One region of the Azospirillum sp. INR13 genome, then DNA from elsewhere that is predicted to be linked to it. Evidence: predicted binding sites of a transcription regulator. Region 1 holds the regulator's gene; each other region holds the start of a gene.
The links. The regulator LexA, encoded in region 1, represses DNA repair genes until DNA is damaged. The targets are predictions, from matches to a motif close to ATGTTCTANTTTGGTTC.

Region 1 (6,882 bases):
TATGGCCGAAGCGCGGCAGATCCCAGCCCATGGCGTGGAAGATCTGGATCTGCCTGAAGGTGTTGGTCAGATGGTCGTCACCGCGGATGACGTGGGTCACGTCCATATCGTGGTCGTCCACCACCACCGCCAGCAGATAGGTCGGCGTGCCGTCGGCGCGCAGCAGGATCAGGTCGTCCAGCTGGGCGTTCTGGACCGTGACCTCGCCCTGGACGAGGTCGTTCAGGACCGTCTGGCCTTCCTGCGGCGCCTTCAGGCGGATCACCGGAGCGACGCCGGGAGGCGCGTCGGATTCGGGGCGGTCGCGCCAGCGGCCGTCATAGCGCATCGGCTGCCCGGCGGCCTTCTGGGCGGCGCGCATCTCCTCCAGCTCTTCCGGGCTGCAGTAGCAGCGGTAGGCCTTGCCGGCAGCCAGCATCTGGTGTGCCACCTCGGCGTGGCGGTCCTTGCGTTCGAACTGGCTGACCGCGTCGCCGTCCCAATCCAGGCCCAGCCATTGCAGCCCGTCCAGGATGGCGTCGACCGCCGCCTGGGTCGAACGTTGCCGGTCGGTGTCTTCGATCCGCAGCAGGAACTTGCCGCCGGTGTTGCGGGCGTACAGCCAGTTGAACAGGGCGGTGCGGCCACCGCCGATGTGCAGAAAGCCGGTCGGCGACGGAGCGAAGCGGGTGACGACGGTCATCGGTCTCTCAATTTCCGGTTCGGCGCTGGTATGATGCGCCGGTGGTTCGACACCGTGGTTTAACACAGCCACCGGGTTGGGAGGCAATGCGATGCACGCATGGACGGTCGTTAAGGGGTACGCGGGCGGCATCCCTGCGCCGGGAAGCCGTCGTCGGTGACTGTCGCCGGCTGGCCGGACGAGGAGGCGGATGGTCCCGCAGCATCCGGTGGGCGGTGGCGGCGCCCGTGGCTCCACGTCGGAAGACGACTCGCGGCCTTGGCGGCGGCGGAGGGGGACAGGTGGGTCCTGTGGCTTCCCGTCGCCTTCGGAACCGGAGTGTCGCTGTATTTCGGCCTGATGCGGGAGCCGGACTGGTGGATCGGACCGGCGGCCTGTGGAGGTGGCGTTGCGCTGCTTCTGGTCCTGCGGCGCTGGTTCGCGCTGTTCGGTGCGGCAACGGCGCTGCTGATGGTCGCGGCCGGGTTCCTGGTGGCGCAGGAGCATAGCGCACGGGTGGCGGCGCCGGTGCTGACCCGCGTCATCACCGGGGCCACCGTCACCGGCCGCGTGATGGCGGTGGAGCGGCGGCCGGGTGCCGTCCGCGTCACTCTGCGGGGCCCGGTTGTCAGCCGGTTGCCGCCTGAACGGACACCGGTCGCGCTGCGCATCCGCCTGTCGGATCGCCATGCCGCGCCGGAACCCGGATCGGTGATCAGCCTGCGCGCCACGTTGCTGCCGCCCCAGGCGCCGGCCGAGCCGGGGGCCTTCGACTTTCAGCGGCGGGCCTGGTTCATGGGGCTGGGCGGCACCGGCTACGCCACCGGTGCGGCGGAGGTGGTGGAGGCGCCACCGGTCACGGGCTGGCGCGTGGTGACGGTGGCGTTCGAGCAGGCGCGCGGTGCGATCGCAGAACGGGTAGCTTCGGCCATTGCCGATCCCGTTGAGGCGAGCGTCACCACGGCACTGCTGAACGGGGAACAGTTCGGCATCCCGGACGGGACACTGGAGGATTTCCGCAACAGCGGGCTGGCGCACCTGCTGTCGATTTCCGGCCTGCATGTGGGCATCGCCGCCGGCATCCTGTTCTATGTCGTCAGGGCCTTGCTCGCGCTGGTGCCCTATGTCGCCCTGCGCTGGCCGATCAAGAAGATCGCGGCGCTGTTCGGCATCCTGTCGGCGCTCGCCTATACGCTTCTGGTCGGTGCACCGCTGCCGACGGTGCGGTCGGTGCTGATGACCGGCATGGTGATGGGGGCGATCATGCTGGACCGTCACCCTCTGAGCATGCGGCTGGTCGCCTTTGCCGGGCTGGTGACCATCGCCATGGATCCGGAGGGGATGCTAGGCCCCAGTTTCCAGATGTCCTTCGCGGCGGTGGTGGCGCTGATCGCCGCCTTCGAGCGCGGCAGTCCGCGGCTGGCGGAATGGCGCAGCGAGGCGGGGTGGTTTCTGCGCGGCCTGCTCTATGTCGGCGGCATTCTGCTGACCAGTGTGGTGGCGACGCTGGCGACACTGCCGTTCGCACTCTTCCACTTCCAGCAGATCGCCTTCTATGGCGTGCTGTCCAACCTGATCGCCATTCCGATCACATCCTTCTGGGTCATGCCGTGGAGCTTGATCGCCTACGCCCTGATGCCCTTCAGGCTGGAGGCGCCGGCGCTGATCGCGATGAACTGGGGCGATCGGGCGGTGATCTGGACCGCGGAGTTCTTCGGCCGTCTTCCCGGGGCCTCCCTGACCATGCCGGCGATGCCGGTGGAGGGGTTCGCAGCGCTGGTGCTGGGCGGCATCTGGCTGTGCGTCTGGACCCGGCGGTGGCGCTGGCTGGGGCTGCTGCCGGTTCTGGCAGGGCTGGCTTCGCCGGCACTGGTCACGCGGCCGGACGTGCTGGTCGCGGGGGACGGGACGGTGATGGCGGTGCGGATGCCGGACGGTCGCATCAGCGCTTCGGGCAAGACTGGGGGCCGGGTGATCGAGACATGGCGGGAGCGCGATGGCGAGCGATCGGCTGTCGATCCGTGGCCTGCTGCAGGGGGATGGAGCGAGGGGGAGCGGTCGCTGAGCTGCGATGCGCTGGGGTGTCTGTACCGGGTCAAGGGGAGGACTGTCGCCCTCCCGCGACTGCCGGATGCGCTGGACGAGGATTGCGGGGCGGCCGATGCGGTGGTGACGGCGGCAGTGGCGCGGGGATGCCGGGCCGGGGTCGTGATCGACCGCTGGGCGCTGCGGCACGAGGGGGCGCATGCGCTGTGGATGACGGCGGAGAAGATAGAGGTGGAGACGGTGCGGGGGATCAGGGGGGAGCGGCCTTGGACTGGGGGGAGGATGAGGGAAGCTACACCACCCCCTCCCTAACCCTCCCCCGCTGGGCGGGAGAGGGAACTCCGCTGCTCTGCCGCTCACGCCCTCTCCCGCGGATCGGACGGGCCTTTGGCCGGCCGAGGGCGGGGGAGGGGCGGGGAGCGGGCAACAGGGACTCAGTACTTGCGGACCAGACCGACCAGCTTGCCCTGCACGCGGATGCGGTCGGCGCCGAAGATGCGGGTTTCATAGGCGGCGTTGGCGGGCTCCAGGGCGATGGTGTTGCCCTTGCGGCGCAGGCGCTTCAGCGTCACTTCGCCCTCGTCGACCAGGGCCACGACGATGGTGCCGTTCTCCGCCGCATCGCAGCGCTGGATGATGATGGTGTCGTGATCGAGGATGCCGGCCTCCACCATCGAATCGCCGGAGACCTCCAGCGCGTAATGGTCGCCGGCGGTCAACATCGAGGCGGGGATGTCGACGAAGGCGCTGTTGTCGCGCAACGCTTCGATCGGCGTGCCGGCAGCGATGCGGCCATAGAGCGGGAGCTGCACCGTCTCGTTCGCGGCGGCCGGGGTGGGGGCGGGCGGAGCGGTGTCGCGGCCGGCGAAGGCGAAGTCGCCCTTGATGACGTTGGGTTGGAATTTCGGCTTGGGTGCGGTGCGGGAACGGGCGGCGTCCAGCCCTTCGGGCAGGCGGAGAACCTCCAGCGCGCGGGCGCGGTGGGGCAGGCGGCGGATGAAGCCGCGTTCCTCGAGACCGGTGATGAGACGGTGGATGCCCGACTTGGACTTCAGCCCCAGGGCGTCCTTCATCTCGTCGAACGACGGCGAGACTCCGCCCTGGCCGAGCCGTTCGTGGATGAACAGCAGCAATTCGTGCTGCTTGCGCGTGAGCATGGATGCCTCCCGGCCGTCGCCAGACTGAAGATGGAACAAAAACTAAACGTTGCTCCATGTTCTAGTTTGGTTCCTGCCGCGCGTCAAGCCCTCCATCGGCTTCTTTTAGAACTTGTGTGGAACATTCGGAACGCCGTGAAACAGTTTTCCGGGTGATGTTCAACTGTTCAATCCGCCGTCCAAACGCTGTGCTCAAGTCTAGATGCTGAGCGCTCCATCGGCCAGGGGAAGCACGGTCACCATGGCGCCGGCCGGCTCCGGGTCGGCGTCGGGCCGGCGCGGGATGAGGCAATCGGCCTGGGCATAGAGCGAGGTGATGGCGCTGTCCTGCCGGGCGAAGGGCGTGACGGTCAGGACCCCATCGGGGCCGGCAGCCAGGGTGGCGCGCAGGTACTCCTCGCGCCGGTCGTTCGCCTTCAGCGCGGTGGTCAGACGGGCGCGCAGCGGCGGCCGGTCGTCTTCGGGCGGCAATCCCTGCAGCACGCGCAGAACCGGGCGCAGGAACAGGACGGCGGTGACGCCGGTGGACACCGGATTGCCGGGCAGACCCAGCAGCGGCACCCCGCCGGCGCGGCCGAACATCAGTGCCTTGCCCGGCCGCATCGCCACCGTCTGAACCTCCAGCGCCACCCCTCGGTCGGCCAGCACGTCGCGCACCAGGTCGTAGTCGCCATGGGCGGCACCGCCGGTGGTGACCAGCAGGTCGCAGCCGGCGGCGCCCTTCGCCATGGCGGCGACGCTGTCGGCCGTGTCCTTGGCGACGCCCAGATTGTGGGCGAGCCCGCCCTGGGCGGCGACGAGCGCGCAGAGGCCGAGCGCGTTGGTGCTGACGATCTGGCTCGGCCCCAGCGGATCGCCGGGCAGGGCGATCTCGTCCCCGGTGGCGAGGATGGCGATGCGCGGCCGGCGGTGGACCGAAAGCCAAGGTACATTCCCACCGGCGGCCAGCGCGATGTCGCGGGCGGTCAAACGGCGGCCCTTCGGCAGAAGTTCCTCACCAAGAGTGAAGTCGAAGCCGGCCTGACGGACGAACCGTCCGGCGGCTACGGCCCGGCCGATCCGAACCGTCGCGTCGTCGGCGCTGCAATCCTCCTGCATCACCACGGCGTCGGCGCCATCGGGCAGGGGGGCACCGGTGAAGATGCGCACCGCTTCGCCGGGACCGACGCAGCCGGCAAAGGCATGGCCGGCGGAGGATTCGCCGATGCGGCGCAGGCTGACGGGGGTTTCCGCCGTGGCTGCGGCGATGTCGGCGGAGCGGACTGCCCAGCCATCCATGGCGGCGGCGTGGAAGGGGGGCTGGGTCAGCCGGGCGACCACCGGTTCGGCAAGCACGCGGCCGAGCGCGTCGGGCAGGGCGACCACCTCCGCCGGCAGAGGGGCGAAGGCCGACAGGATGCGGGCGCGCGCCTCTGCGACGGAGATCATGGCGTCAGGCTCCGGCCGATGGCGCGGTTGCGGCAGTGCCCCATTCGCCGCTCTTGCCGCCAGCCTTGTGCAGCAGGCGAACGTCCGTGATGGTCATGCCGCGGTCCACCGCCTTGCACATGTCGTAGACGGTCAGGGCCGCGATGGTGACGGCGGTCAGCGCCTCCATCTCCACGCCGGTCTGGCCCTTCAGCTTGCAGGTGGCGGTGACGTCCACCGCGTTGCGGGCCGGGTCGCAGGAGAGGTCGACCTTGACGGAGGTCAGCATCAGCGGATGGCACAGCGGAATCAGGTCCGGCGTGCGCTTGGCCCCCATGATGCCGGCCAGCCGGGCGACCGACAGCACGTCGCCCTTCTTCACCCCGCCCTGCATGATGAGCGCCAGGGTTTCCGGCTGCATCAGCACGGTGGCCGCGGCGGTGGCGGTGCGTTCGGTGTCCGCCTTGTCGGAGACATCGACCATCACCGCCTTGCCCTCGGCGTCGAAATGGGTGAAGCCGCTCATGCGACGGTCTCCCGCAAGGGTTTCTCCATGAAGACGCTGACGCCGTTCTCTTCGTAGCAGGCGTAGGGGCCGCGGTCGGAGAAGCCGGCCTTGCGGTAGAGCCCCAGCGCCTCGGGCTGATGGATGCCGGATTCCAACAGCAGGGCGGTCAGCCCCTCCGCCCGCGCCTGCTCCTCCAGCCGGGCAAGCAGCCGTTCGCCGATGCGGTGGCCGCGGGCGGCGGGATCGACGAACATCCGCTTGACCTCGCCATAGCCCGAGGGATCGACGCGCAGCGCGGCACAGCCGACCGGAACGCCGTCCTTGCGGGCGACGAAGAAGCGCAGGTCCGGCGCCTCAAGCTCCGCGATGTCGAGGAGGTGGCAGGTGTCGGCCGGATAGAGCTCCAGCAGATAGCGGTCCAGCGCGGCGACCAGCGCGACAACCTGATCCTGGCGCGGGCTTTCCGTGGCGATGGTGATGTCCGGCATGGGCTTAGACCGGAGCCAGCAGGGCGCGGGTGGCGGCGGTCACGTCGGCCTGCCGCATCAGCGATTCACCCACCAGGAAGCAGCGTGCCCCGACCTTGGCCATGCGCGCCAGATCGGCCGGGCTGTAGAGCCCGCTCTCCGCGACCAGCATGCGGTCGGCCGGCACGTTGGCCGCAAGTTCCTCAGTCGTCGCGATGTCGACCGCGAGCGTCTTTAGGTTGCGGTTGTTGACGCCCAGCAGCGGCGTCCGCAGCAGCAGCGCGCGGTCCAGTTCGGCGCGGTCATGCACCTCCACCAGCACGTCCAGCCCCTGGGCGAGGGCGGCGTCCTCGATTTCCGCCGCCTGGGCGTCGGACAGCGAGGCCATGATGATGAGGATGCAGTCGGCACCCAGCGCGCGGGCCTCCACGATCTGATAGGGATCGACCATGAAGTCCTTGCGCAGCACCGGCAGATCGACAGCCGCGCGGGCGGCGACCAGATACTCGTCCTTGCCCTGGAAATAGGGCTCGTCAGTCAGGACCGACAGGCAGCTGGCCCCGCCGTCGCGGTAGGCACGGGCGAGCGCCGGCGGATCGAAATCGGCGCGGATCAGGCCCTTGGACGGGCTGGCCT
Region 2 (6,882 bases), on a different contig from region 1:
TGTCCGCCACCTTCCTGGTGTCGATCCTGAAGACCGATCCCGGCACCGCAGCGGTGGGCGAGGCGGCCTGGATGGTGGCCGGGCTGGGGGCGATCGGCGCCGGAGTGTTCTGGGCCGCGGTCGCCCGGCGGACCGGCAGCTGGTGGGCGCTGATCCTGGCGCACCTGACGCAGGCCGTCACCATCCTGCTGCCGATGACCGGTTCGCCGACGGTCGCCGTCATCTCCGCCCTGCTGTTCGGCGGCACCTTCGTCGGCATCGTGTCGCAGGCCTTCGCGCTGGGACGGCAGCTGTCGGCCGGCGCATCGGCCAAGGTGGTGGGAGCGCTGACCGCCGCCTATGGGCTGGGCCAGATCATCGGGCCGCTGCCCGCCGGGCTGGTGGTGACGCACACCGGCAGCTTCAACGCCGCGCTGCTGGGGGCCGCCGCCGCCGTGCTGCTCGGCGCGCTGCTGCTGGCGGTCGGCATGGTGATCGCCGGGCGGCGGTCGTCGGCGGGGCCGGCGCTGGACGCTCCCAATGCTTCGCCCAATGCTTCGCCCAATGCTTCGCCCAATGCTTCGCCCAATGCGTCGCCCAATGCTTCGCCCAATGCTTCGTAAGTATTCGTAAGGCTTGCCTGCGACAATCGGCGCCGCGCCCGCAGCAATACCGCTGTTCTCCCCCATCGTCCGCTTTGGCTACAGTCTGGCCCACAACAACGAGATCCCGGGGGACTCCATGAAACGCAAGCTGGTTCCGGACGTCGTGAAGGCGCAGGAACTGATCCTGGTGCCGGAGGATACCTCCGTCGCCACCGTGTCGAAGATGATGGCCGACAAGAACATCGGCGCGGTGCTGGTGGTGAACCATGGCGCGCTGATCGGCATCGTCACCGAGCGCGACCTGAACAACAAGGTGCTGTCGAAGGACCTCGACCCGTCGGCGGTGGAGGTGGGGGCGGTGATGACCCGCAACCCGGACAGCCTGCCGCCCGACGCCGACGCGGTCGATGCGCTGAAGCTGATGCACGACAAGCATTACCGGCACCTGCCCATCACCCAGGGCAAGCGCGCGGTCGGCATCGTGTCGATCCGCGACCTGTTCAAGGTCGCCTACGAGCACATGATGGCCGAACGCGCCGAGGCGTGATGGCGGCGTGATGGGAGAAGAGGGGGCGCCGCGCAAGGCGCCCCTCTTCACTCAATGCTTTGGGGTTGCCTTGCGCTTGGCCAGCAGGTTCAGCGCCTCCACCAGGGTGGAGAAGGCGATGGCGAAGTACAGGTAGCCCTTGGGGATGTGGAAGCCCAGGCCGTCCGCCACCAGCGCCACGCCGACCAGAAGCAGGAAGGACAGCGCCAGCATCTTCACCGTGACGTGACGGTTGACGAAGTCGCCGACCGGGCCGGAGGCGAACAGCATCACCGCCATGGCGATGACCACGGCCGTGACCATCACCGGCAGATGGTCGGACATGCCGACCGCGGTGATGACGCTGTCGAGCGAGAAGACGATGTCCAGGAACATGATCTGGACGACCACCGAGGTGAAGGTGGCGTGCTTCGGCGCCGTGCCCCCTTCCTCGTGGCCTTCGACGGTGTGGTGGATCTCCAGCGTGCCCTTGGCCAGCAGGAACAGGCCGCCCAGGACGAGGATCAGATCGCGGCCCGACACGTCCCATCCGGCGACGGTGAACAGCGGCTGGGTCAACTGCGCCACCCAGGCGATGGAAGCGAGCAGGGCCAGGCGAGTCAGCAGCGCCAGCGCCAGACCGACCTGACGGGCGCGCTGCTGCTGTTCGGGCGGCAGCTTCGACGCCATGATCGAGATGAAGATGATGTTGTCGATGCCCAGCACGATTTCCAACGCGGTCAACGTCAGAAGGCTGGCCCAGACATTCGGGTCTGCGAGCAGGTCGAGCATGAAGAAGCGGGGCTCCGGCGGCCGTTGGCGCAGTCAGGGGATTGTGCGCCGGCACCGTAAGGCGCCAGCGTGACCGCGCGCAGATGAGGTCGCCTCCCGCCCGCTGCAAGAGGGGCGGGAGCGATTTAGCCGCAGGAATTCGGTTATAGCCTGTCCGGCGGAGATGGGATGCCGGGCGGCTGATGCAAGAGGAATGATGCGGGGGCCGATCAGGATCCGAAGGCCCGGTGCCCCCAGGCCGCAGCCTCCGTCCGGTTGGTCTCCATCCGTCCGCTGTCGGTCCTGCCGGCCTCCGTCCGGGGAGTCCAGGCACGGCGACGCACCGCCATCTGCAGGCGGCAGTCCTGAGAACAGTAGCGCGGCGCCGGACCGCGCGCGGATGTGCGGACGAACGGCCTGCCGCAGCAGGCGCAATAGAGAGTGGTCATGGTCGTTTCCTCCGAAACGGGCGGCCGTTTGCCGGCCTTGCCCCCGCGCCGCGGGATTGAACGTCCCCGCGGCCTTGCTGATGCGTTGGCTGTATTGTGTCCAGGGGTTGCGGGCGCTGCCAGCGTTCAAAGGGCATAAGCCGCGGGAGCGGAAAGTATTCGATTCGGAAAATCCGAGCAGAGGCAGAGGCTTAGATGATCTTGCGCGTCAATTCGCCGCGTCGTGTCTGTCGGGGGCGGCATTGCCGTCCCGGCGGCCACCGACATCTGAAGCCGCAGCGGTTGAAGGCCGCAGCGGTTGAAGATTGTCGGCAAGGATATCCGGCCATGGTATCTGCTGGGAGTGCGAACTTTGCGCGTCGCGTGCGGAACCCGCGGGGGCGGTGAGGGGTTCTTCCCTTGCGGGGATTCGCGCGTCAGGCGCGGGACCGACTGATCGGGGGACTTGCGATGATCGACGCCATCCGCACACGCCGGCGCAACCTTGCCGAAGACCTCCCGCCGGGCGGTTCCGGCAGCAGCGTCCCCATCGATTTCCAGCGGCTGGAGCGGCTTCGCCGCCTGTCCCGTCTGATGGACAGCCGCTGGCGCATTCCCTTCACCCGCATCCCCATCGGGCTGGACGGAATCGCCAGCATCGTGCCGGTGGCGGGGGATACCGCGACCGCCGTGGTCTCGGCCTACATCATCATGGAAGCGGCCCGCTTCGACCTGCCCAAGTCGCTGCTGGCCCGCATGGCCTTCAACGTCGCGCTGGACTGGGCGGCCGGGTCGATCCCGGTGGTGGGGACCGTGTTCGACATCGCCTTCAAGGCCAACCGGGCCAACCTGAACCTGCTGCACGAGCATCTGGAGCAGCGTCTGGCCGCCGCGGCAGCGAAGCGCTGAAGGACGGCCCCTGCGGTCTTGACGTGGATCAAGGCGGGGGTGGGGTGGCTGCGGCACTCTGTCGCTCATGAACGCCATCACCGCCCTGGCCGTACAGCCGGCCCCCGCCAATCCGTCCCATTCCCATGGTGTCGCCCACGGAGTGGATGCCGCGCTGCTCGCCAAGTATGACGGGCTGCGGGTGCCGCGCTACACCAGCTACCCGACCGCACCGCACTTCACGCCCGAGGTGAACGGCGAGGTCTATGGCGGCTGGCTGGAGGCGATCGATCCCGCGCGCTCCGGGTCGCTCTACCTGCATGTGCCCTTCTGCCAGAAGATGTGCTGGTACTGCGGCTGCCACACCAAGATCGTCGCGCGCTATGAGCCGATCGCCGAGTATCTCGGCCATATGCGGCGCGAGATCGCCATGGTGGCCGACCGAATTCCCGGCCGGCTGGCGGTGCGCCACATCCATTTCGGCGGCGGCACCCCGACCATGATGGCGCCCGACGATTTCGAGGCGATGATCGCGCTGTTGCGCACCCGCTTCGACGTCGCCGCCGATGCCGAGCTGGCGGTGGAGATCGACCCCCGCACCCTGACGGCGGAGATGGCGGCGGCGCTTGGCCGCGCCGGGGTCAACCGCGCCTCGCTGGGCGTGCAGGATTTCGACGAGACGGTGCAGCAGGCGATCAACCGCGTCCAACCGCGCGCCGTGACCGAACAGGCGCTGGCCTGGCTGAAGGAGGCCGGTATCGCCAGCGTCAACCTCGACCTGATGTACGGCCTGCCGCACCAATCGGTGGAGAGCGTCACCCGCTCCGCCGAGATCGCGCTGGAGATGGCGCCCGACCGGCTGTCGGTCTTCGGCTACGCCCATGTGCCGTGGATGAAGACCCACCAGAAGAAGATCGACGAATCCGTGCTGGCCGGCTCGCTCGGCCGGTGGGAGCAGTTCGCCGCCATCGGCGACACGCTGGCCGCCGCCGGCTACAGCGCCATCGGTCTGGACCATTTCGCCCGTCCCGGCGACGAGCTGGCGGTGCAGCAGGAGGAAGGGCGGCTGGGCCGCAACTTCCAGGGCTACACCACCGACGACGCCGAGGTCCTGCTGGGCTTCGGCTCCTCTTCCATCGGCGCGCTGCCGCAGGGCTATGTGCAGAACGCCGTGCCCTTCGACCACTATGCCGCCGCCGTCGAGGAAGGCCGCCTGCCCACCGGCAAGGGCATTGCGCTGACGCAGGACGACAAGGTACGGCGCGACCTGATCATGCGGCTGATGTGCGACCTGTCGGTCGACACCGCCGCCATTGCCAGCAGCCACGGCCTGGACGAGTCCGCCTTCGACGCCGAACTGGAGGGCATGGCCGATCTGATCGCCGATGGCGTCGCGGTGGTTGAGGGACGGCGCGTCCATGTGCCGGAGAGCGCCCGCCCCCTGATGCGCATCGTCGCCGCCCGCTTCGACACCCACCTGTCCAAGGGCGCCGGCCGGCACAGCCGGGCGGTTTGAGGGCCGGGCGCTCTGACGGGCGCTCTTCAAAAGAAAAGGCGGCCGGCGCCACCCGCCGACCGCCTTTTCCCGTGCCGCGCATCCGAACCCACACGTCTACGCGGCAACCTCGTCGATGCCCTGTATCGAAGTTCGCTCTGCGACATGGCTGTCCGGCCGGTGTCGGAGCTGTGCCCGATTGTCGAGATACGCAGGCCGGGGGTGAACTCCTGCGCTCCGGCTTCGGGTCGGGCTCCGGGTCCGGCCGCCCCAAAAAGCGCATGGCGATCCCGGTTGCGCTGCGGTAGCGAAGGAAGCCCCGCCTCCTGTATGGGTCGCGCCGAAGGCCGATGGCCTTCCTGCCTTCACTCTGCCCCGTTCAAGGTGAGCGATGATCCGGCGCGTGCGTACCCTTCCGCTGATGGTGGCCCTGGTCACGCTGACGGTTCCCGGCTGCATGCCGTACCAGCGCATCCCCAACCCCCCGACCGTGCGCACCGCGCCCGACAGCGGGGCCGGGCTGGAGCCGATGTATGGGGAATGGCAGGTGGACAGACCGACACCGGTCTATGCAAAGCCCGCCGCCGGGTCGGGCGTCGTCGCCACGCTGGGCGCCGGGCAGGCGGTCAGCACGCTGGGCCGGGTGCGCAACAGCGATTGGGTCGCGGTGAAGGCCGGCGGCTCCACCGCCTATGTCCGGCTGCACCTGCTCAGCCTGAAGGGCAACACGCCGCGCGGCAGCCGCGGCACCTCAACCACCCTGGAAAAGCCCGTCGACAATGCCGGCCCGACCATCAAGGCGGCACCGCGCGGCAAGATCGGCGCCACGCCCATCGCCAACTGACCCGGGCGCTCTGGTCCCGGCACATCCGGTCCCAGGATCCTATCCCATCACAAGACAGGAGTCGCAGACTCCCCCTCGACAAGGCTTCGTGATAGAACATATCAGGAACATATGCCTGTCGAGCGGAGCCGAGTCATGTCCAGCCTGCCGTCCCCTTCCGTGCCCGCTGAGTCTGCGCCGCGCGACCGTGCCGGCGTGCTGGCCGACCTGCGCGCGCGCATCCGGCGGATCGAGGGGGCGGGCGGTGAAGGAGGGCGGACCCTGCCGTTCGGGGTGGAGGCCATCGACGCGCATCTGCCCGACGGCGGCCTGCCGCTGGGCTGCCTGCATGCGGTGACGGCGGAGGATCCGGGTGCGGGCACCGGCTTCGCCGCCACTCTGCTGGGCCGGCTGGCGACGCCGAAGGCTCCGGCATTGTGGATCCTGCGGGGACGCGACCTCCATGCGCCGGGTCTGGCGGCCTATGGGCTGACACCGGACCGGCTGGTGGCGGTGCGGGCGGTGCGGGCGGTCGACGCGCTGTGGGCGATGGAGGAGGCGCTGCGCTGTTCCGCCCTGTCGGCGGTGCTGGGCGAGTTGGAGGGGCTGGACCTCACCGCCAGCCGGCGGCTGCAGCTGGCCGCCGAGTCGTCGGGGGTGACCGGTTTCCTGCTGGATCTCGGCGCAGGCATGCCGGGCCGCAGAGGCGGAAGGCCGGAAGGGCTCAGCGCCGCGGTGACGCGCTGGCGGCTGGATGCGGCACCCAGTTCGGATGAGGAGGAGGATAGGGCCCCGCGCCCGGCCGGAGGCCTGCCAGGATTGGGGGCGCCGCGCTGGTCCGTCGCGCTGGAACGTTGCCGCGGCGGACGTCCGGGCCGCTGGACCCTCGTCCGGGAGGAGGAGGGTTGGCGCGATGCCGGAGATCCCGACATCGGAGATCCCAGGGTCGGAAACCGGTGGCAGATGTCCGACACCCGACAGTCAAGCCGGGAAAGCGGCCCGTCGGGTCACCGCCCGGCTGCCGCCGGCCGGTGAGTGCCGTCAGGAGGTGCCGCTCAGTAGTCGGTCGCCCAATCGGGCTCGCGGCGGGCGGCCTGCTCCGAGTCGTCCGGCTCGGTCATCCAGCGGGGATCGTCAGCGTCCAGCGGCGCATAGAGCGGCAGCTGGCGGGCGAATTCCGCCGTGTCGGCATCGCGGCGCTGCTTCAGCAGGCGGTCGGCAAGGTGGGCGGGCAGCATGGCAGGTCTCCTTCTGAGCGCCGGATGGCACCGTGGATCAGCCTGACAAAGGCCGGTCCTGGCCCACCCGTCGTCCTGTTTGCCTGGATACTAATTACGCAAGTTCCAGGCCAGCTGTTAAGCGCGTCA
Region 3 (6,882 bases), on a different contig from region 1:
TTGCCGGCCGGACCTCCATCGCCTGGGAGCCGGAGACGCTGGCGGGATTCGACGCGGCGGTGATCGTCACCGACCATGACGGCATCGATTATCGGAGTTTGGCCACCCATTGCCCGCTGGTGGTCGACACCCGCAACGCGATGCGGACCGTGGAGGGCTTCGCCGACCGCATCGTGAAGGCCTGAGAAAACCGGGCGCCTGAAGAAACCCGGGCCGCGGAAGAAGGGCGGGCCGCCTCCCTCCCGCGGGCCTTCTCCCGCGAACCGGTGCGGGGCTCAGAGTTCCTCTTCGCCGCCGAAATCGCCCCAGCCGCTGTCCTCGACCGTCTGTTCGACATGGTCGGTGGCGGCGGTGGCCGCATCGGTGGCGGCGGTCGCGGCCTCAGCCGCCACCGCCTCGCCGCCGGAGAACATGCTGGACAGCGCGCTGCCGATCAGCATGCCGCCGGCGACGCCGGCCGCCGTCTGCATGGCGCCGGCCATGAAGCCGCCGCCGGCCCGCGGCTGCTGGGCATAGCCGGCGACGCGCGGGTCGCCGTAGGCGGGAGTGCCGGGAGCAGCCGGCGGACGGCCCCAGGGCGAACCGGCCGGCGAACCGGACGGCATGGCGGCGGCAGCCGGGGCCGCCGCCGGATATGACGGCTGCGGAGCGGGACGGCTGGCGCCGCCGAACAGGCTGCCGAACAGACCGCCACCGCCGGACTGGGCCGGGGCGGCGGCAGGGGCGGGACGCTCGCGCAGCTGACGCTCCAGCTCCTCGTTGCGGCCCTGGGAGGCGGCGAGCGCCTGCTCCATCATCACGATGGCCTGCGCCATCAGATAGGGGGCGGCCGGCTGGCGGGCGATCCGTTCGCGGATCAGCGCCTCGGCCTCGGGATCGCGCGGGCCGGATTGCGCCTCGGCCTGATGCAGCTTGGCGAACAAGTCGTCGATGATCTGGCGTTCGGTGTGGTCCATGGCGATGCTCGTCTTCATGAAGAGGTTGAAAGAAAGGTTCCGCTGCCGGCGCCGACTGCCCGAAGCGGCGCAAGGGTGCGGCCGCGCGCCGGAGGGGCAGCGCGCGTCGGGGAAGCGGCGGGAGCGGGAAGGGCCGGAAGCCGGGGGCGGCATCTCGGCGATGCTCCAAGGGGTGAGGACATCAGTCCCTCCAAGTGCGGTCACGCCCGTCGGCGCAAAAGCAGGTGAAGAGATCCGACATCGCGACCACGTCTAAGTCGCCAGAGGGGCCCGGATCCAGGTGATGAGCACGTGGCCCCGTCCCGCTTTCCTGTCAAGACGGCACCCGCACAATTTGCGCCCCAAGGGGGCCGGGCCTGGACGGGGCCTGGACCGGCGATTTCCCCCATCCTATAAGAGGCTATGGCAACATTGCAGGAAGCGCTGATCGCAGCGCTGGATCATCAGGAGGCCGGGCGCTTCGGCGAAGCCGATATCCTGTATCGCCGCATCCTCGATGCCGCCCCCGGCCATCCCCATGCGCTTCACCTATGGGGCATCCTGGCAGCGCTGACCGGCCGGCCGGAGGACGCCGCAGGCCGGATCGCGCAGGCCATCGCCGTCACTCCCGACGTCGCCGATTTCCATGTCAATCTGGCGCGGATCCAGGCCGCGCTGAACCGGCCCGACCGGGCCGCCCGGCATTACGCCCATGCCGTCACCCTGCGGCCGGACGAGGCGGGGACACGCTTCCAACTGGCGGGATTGCTCCAGGATCTGGGACGGCTGGCCGAGGCCGAGGAGCAGTATGAGGCACTGCTGACGGCGGCGCCGCTCCATGCCGACCTCCACCTGAACCGTGCGCTGCTGTGCGAGGCGCAGGGGCAGGTTTCGAGGGCGCGGGACGGCTTCCGCACGGTGCTGATGCTGGAGCCGGCGTCCCCCAAGGCGCTGCTGCGGCTTGCCGCCATGGAGCAGGGGGCGGGGCGAAATGGTGCCGCCCTGGCCATCCACCGTCGCGGCATGATCGCCCTGGGAAACCTGTCGGATGCCTGGCCGTTCACCACCCTGGCCACGCTGCTGGCGGGGGAGGGGCTGCCGGAGCGGGCGGCGGAGGCCGCACGCATCGCCGTGACGCTCGCGCCCGACGACCCCGTCCTGTGGAACGAGCTTGCCAACCGACTGAAGGGCGTGGGCCGGCAGGGGGACTCCCTTGCGGAGTCGGTGGCCGGCTATGGCCGCGGGCTGGTCCTGCTGCCGGGAAATCCCGTGCTGCTGAACAACCGCGCCGACGGCTGGCTGAAGCTGGGAAGGCTGGAGCGGGCGGAGCAGGACGCGCGGGCCGCGGTCGCGGCGGACGCCGGCTTCGCCACGGGCTGGAACACGCTGGGCTCCGCCCTGATGGCGCGGGGAGATGCCGGGAACGCGCTGGACGCCTACGACCAGGCGATGCAGGCCGACCCGGCCAACCACGCTCAGGCCCGCTTCAACCGCTCCATCGCCCTGCTGACGCTCGGCCGGCTGGCGGAGGGGTGGGACGAGTATGAACAGGGTTGGGCCGTGGCCTCCGGCCGGTTCCCGCGGGTCGGATTTCCCCAGCCGTTTTGGGACGGGCAGCCCTTGGCCGATGGCGGGCGGGGCGACGGCAGCCTGCTGGTGTGGGGCGAACAGGGGCTGGGCGACGAGGTGATGTTCGCCAGCCTGATCCCACAGCTGGCCGGGGAAGGCATGCGGGTGGTGCTGGACTGCGACGCGCGGCTCGCCCCGCTGTTTGCCCGCGGCCTGCCCGGTGTCACCGTGGTTGCGCGCAGCGAACCGTTGAGCCGCCGGCTGACCGCGCCGGATGTGGCCGCACAAACCCCGGCCGGCAGCCTGCCGCGCCTGATGCGCCGGCGGATGGAGGATTTCGCCGGCCGCCAGCCTCCCTTCCTGAAGGCCGATCCCAGGCGGGTGGCGGAACTGCGGCAGCGGATCGGGGACGGCCATGGACATGGATATCGGCTGGTCGGGCTTTCCTGGAGCAGCAAGAACGCCTCGGTCGGGCATCTGCGCTCCATCCCGCTCGACCGGCTGGCCGGGGCACTGGACGGGACGGATGTCAAACTGGTCAGCCTGCAATATGGCGACGTCGCCGCGGAGGCCGCCGCCGCCGGCATCGCCGATCCGGGGCTGGATGCCTGGGCCGACATCGACGGGCTGGCGGCGCTGATCACCGCCATGGATCTGGTGGTGTCGGTGGACAACTCGACCGTCCATCTCGCCGGCGGGTTGGGGCACCCGACCTGGGCGTTGCTTCCCCACGCCGCCGACTGGCGCTGGATGCAGGGGCGCCGCGACACGGTCTGGTATCCGTCGGTCCGGCTGTTCCGGCAGGGCGCGCCGGGCGACTGGGACGGCGTGCTGCGGGAGCTGGGCGAGGCGATTCGGCAGGGCTGAAGGGACGGGCCGGAGGCGCGATTTTGCCCCCGCCATTCGGCTTGCCTTTTGCTTTCAAAAGAACATATTGCGAACATCTTCAAGAGAGAGGGAAGCCTCCACGGTGGATGACGCGCTGCTCGAAAAGCTCGGGATTCTGGCCGACGCGGCGAAGTACGACGCCTCCTGCGCGTCCTCGGGCGCCAAGCGGCGGACGGGCGGGCCGGACGGCATCGGCTCGACCACCGGGGCCGGCATCTGCCACGCCTATACGCCGGACGGGCGCTGCGTCTCGCTGCTCAAGATCCTGCTGACCAACTACTGCCTGTTCGACTGCGCCTACTGCATCAACCGCCGCTCCTCCAACGTGCGCCGCGCGCGGTTCAGCGTCGATGAGGTGGTCCGGCTGACGCTGGGCTTCTACAAGCGCAACTGCATCGAGGGGCTGTTCCTGTCCTCCGGCATCATCCGCTCGCCCGATTACACCATGGAGCAGCTGATGCTGGTGGCGCGCACGCTGCGGCGCGACCATGGCTTCGCCGGCTACATCCACCTGAAGACGATCCCGGAGGCCAGCCCCTGGCTGATCGAGCAGGCCGGGCTGTGGGCCGACCGGCTGTCGATCAACCTGGAACTGGCCTCCGACCGCAGCCTGAAGGAGTTCGCGCCGGAGAAGGACGGCGGCGCGATCAAGGCGGTGATGGGGCAGGTGGGCGAGCGCATCCTGGAGGCCAAGGAGGAAAAGCGCCGCTTCTCCCCCGCCGGGCAGAGCACCCAGATGATCGTCGGCGCCGATGCCTCCACCGACCTGTCGGTGCTGGAGACCAGCGAAACGCTCTATCGCCGCTATGGGCTGCGCCGGGTCTATTATTCGGCCTTCAGCCCGATCCCGGAGGCCAGCTCCGCCCTGCCGGCCAAGCCGCCGCCGCTGCAGCGCGAGAACCGGCTGTACCAGGCCGACTGGCTGCTGCGCTATTACGGCTTCACGGTGGAGGAGATCGCCGCCGGGGGCGAGGGCGGGATGCTGGACCTCGGCATCGACCCCAAGCTGGCCTGGGCCCTGAAGAACCGCGAGCGCTTCCCGGTCGACGTCAACAGTGCCGACCGCGAGATGCTGTTGCGCGTGCCGGGGCTGGGGGCGCGGGCGGTCGACAAGATCGTCGAGGCGCGGCGCCACACCACCTTGCGGCTAGAGGATGTGGCGCGGCTGTCGTCGGGGCTGAAGCGGGCGCGCGCCTTCCTGATCGCCGCCGACCACCATCCGGGCGGGCTGACCGATCGCGCCGACCTGCGGCAAAGGCTGGTGGCGCCGCCCAAGCAGCTCAGCCTGTTCTGAGGTTCTGAATCATGCATCGCGTCGAACTGAAGGGCGGCGCCGACCTGGACGGCTTCCGCCGTGCGCTGCGCGGGCTGGTCGCCCTGGGCGTGGAGCCGGATGAGGTGGATTGGAGCGGCGGGGAGGCACCGTCGCTGTTCGGGGATGCCGCCCCCTTGCCGGCGGACGCGCCGCCGGTTCCGCTGCCGCGCCCGGTGGGAGCGCTGATCGAAAGCGTGGTCTGCCACCGTGATCCGGAACGCTACGCCCTGCTCCACCGGCTGGTCCGGCGGGTGCTGCGGGGGGAGCGCGACATGCTCGACCACCATGCCGACCCGCTGGTGCACCGGCTGGCGCTGCTGGACAAGGCGGTGCGGCGCGACCTGCACAAGATGCACGCCTTCCTGCGCTTCCGCGAGGTGCGGGATCCGGCCAGCTCCGAAGGTCCGGGGGGCGAGCGCTATGTCGCGTGGTTCGAGCCCGACCATTTCATCGTCGAGGCCACCGCCCCCTTCTTCGTCGAGCGGTTCGAGAGCCTGGTCTGGTCGATCCTGACGCCGGTGGGATCGCTGCATTGGGACCGGCGGTCGCTCACCGTCGGACCAGCGGCTTTGAGGCCGGAGGGGCTCGACCGCGACGACCGCTTCGCCGAGGGCTGGCAGCGCTATTACGAGAGCACCTTCAACCCGGCGCGGGTGAACCCCACCGCGATGCGGGCGGAGATGCCGCGGAAATACTGGGCCAACCTGCCGGAAGCCGCCGCCATTCCGGCCATGATCCGCTCCGCCCCCGCCCGCGTCCAGGCGATGATCGAGGCGGAGGCCGCGGCCCCGCGCCGCCGCAACCCCGACAAGGCCGTCGCCGCCATGGCCCGGCAGGAGCCGGCGACGCTGGCCGAGTTGAACCGCATCATCCGGGCCGCGGATCCATTAGTGCCGGGGGCGACGCAGGCGGTGCTGGGCGAGGGGCCAGAGGGAGCGGCCATCGCCATCGTCGGCGAGCAGCCGGGCGACCAGGAGGACCTGGAGGGCCGGCCCTTCGTCGGTCCCGCCGGCCAGCTGCTGACCCGCGCGCTGGAGGAGGCCGGGATCGAGCGCCGCGCCGCCTACCTGACCAACGCGGTGAAGCATTTCAAGTTCGTCGCCCGCGGCAAGCGCCGCCTGCACCAGTCGCCGACCGCCGGCGAGGTCAAGCATTACCGCTGGTGGCTGATGAAGGAGCTGTCCTTCGTCCGTCCGCGGCTGGTGGTGACGCTGGGCGCCACCGCGGCCCTCGCGCTGACCGGGCGCAGCGTCTCGGTCCTGCGGGAGCGCGGCCCGATAGGGTTCGGCGATTGGAGCGGCTTCATCACCGTCCACCCGTCCTACCTGCTGCGCCTGCCGGCCGGGGAGGCGGCGGAGCAGGCCTATCGCGACTTCGTCACCGACCTGCGGCGGGCGCGGGAGATGGTGGAAGGGGTGGGTTGACGGTCTCGATAAGTATGATCAAGTATGATCAAGTATTCCATGAGGAGTCGTCATGGCCGAGATCGAACGTCTGACCATCACATTGCCGGCCGCCATGGCGGCAGCCGTGAAGGGCGCCGTTGCTGGCGGCGACTATGCGTCGAGCAGTGAGGTCATCCGCGAGGCGCTGCGCGACTGGGCCGTGAAGCGCGCCCTGCAGCGCCAGGAGTTCGCGTCGCTAAAGGCGGACATCGACCGGGGCATGGCCGATCTTGCCGAAGGGCGCCTGACGGACTTCGATGCCGACCGGATCGCCGAACGGGGAAAAGCATTATCCGCCCGCTCCCGCTCCGCCTGACCGAGGCGGCGGAAGCCGATCTCGCCGAACTCTGGGCTCATGTGGCGGCAGAGTCCTCCAAAACGGTGGCAACCGGTTTCATCCGGGCCATCGAAGCCACGCTTCAGCCCTTGTGTCGCTTCCCTTTATCGGGGGCCGCCCGCGACGAGCTCGCTGCCGGTCTGCGGGTGACCTTCCACCGTGCCTACGCGATCTATGGGCACTCTTGCGTTGAGTCCTACAGCCACAAGGGCTGGTGTCGTCGGCAAGTTCCCCAGGTCGCTTGCGCTTCCCAGGGCTAACCTCGCCGCACTGGCCCAGTCCCGGAAATACGGGTTGGTCCATCGCGGGTCGGCGGGCAGGCCCCGTTGCCCCTTCCGACCGGGGTCCGGAGGCAAGGTCCGAGCCCGCGGCCACCGCTCGTTGAATCGGCAT

Region 2: F1643_RS00935 (ImuA family protein) is a predicted target of LexA. The motif match lies at 5,631-5,647, and genes of this name have one in related genera.
Region 3: F1643_RS02850 (putative DNA modification/repair radical SAM protein) is a predicted target of LexA. The motif match lies at 3,432-3,448, and genes of this name have one in related genera.

Annotation. Positions count from the first base shown of each region.
Region 1 is NZ_VUOI01000044.1:5,912-12,793, forward strand. Features, by position in the region: partial or broken gene gltX (glutamate--tRNA ligase) at 1-682, opposite strand, end outside; gene F1643_RS20150 (ComEC/Rec2 family competence protein) at 839-3,019, shown strand; gene lexA (transcriptional repressor LexA) at 3,142-3,864, opposite strand; gene glp (gephyrin-like molybdotransferase Glp) at 4,063-5,292, opposite strand; gene moaC (cyclic pyranopterin monophosphate synthase MoaC) at 5,297-5,797, opposite strand; gene F1643_RS20170 (GNAT family N-acetyltransferase) at 5,794-6,267, opposite strand; gene trpC (indole-3-glycerol phosphate synthase TrpC) at 6,272-6,882, opposite strand, start outside.
Region 2 is NZ_VUOI01000001.1:187,144-194,025, reverse strand. Features, by position in the region: gene F1643_RS00970 (YbfB/YjiJ family MFS transporter) at 1-602, shown strand, start outside; gene F1643_RS00965 (cyclic nucleotide-binding/CBS domain-containing protein) at 721-1,131, shown strand; gene F1643_RS00960 (TerC family protein) at 1,183-1,902, opposite strand; gene F1643_RS00955 (hypothetical protein) at 2,112-2,330, opposite strand; gene F1643_RS00950 (DUF4112 domain-containing protein) at 2,781-3,218, shown strand; gene hemN (oxygen-independent coproporphyrinogen III oxidase) at 3,286-4,713, shown strand; gene F1643_RS00940 (SH3 domain-containing protein) at 5,096-5,536, shown strand; gene F1643_RS00935 (ImuA family protein) at 5,672-6,550, shown strand; gene F1643_RS00930 (hypothetical protein) at 6,571-6,753, opposite strand.
Region 3 is NZ_VUOI01000002.1:262,707-269,588, reverse strand. Features, by position in the region: gene F1643_RS02865 (nucleotide sugar dehydrogenase) at 1-185, shown strand, start outside; gene F1643_RS02860 (DUF2076 domain-containing protein) at 276-956, opposite strand; gene F1643_RS02855 (tetratricopeptide repeat protein) at 1,359-3,371, shown strand; gene F1643_RS02850 (putative DNA modification/repair radical SAM protein) at 3,475-4,686, shown strand; gene F1643_RS02845 (UdgX family uracil-DNA binding protein) at 4,698-6,131, shown strand; gene F1643_RS02840 (ribbon-helix-helix protein, CopG family) at 6,184-6,468, shown strand; partial or broken gene F1643_RS24315 (hypothetical protein) at 6,510-6,602, shown strand; gene F1643_RS24310 (zinc ribbon domain-containing protein) at 6,594-6,882, opposite strand, start outside.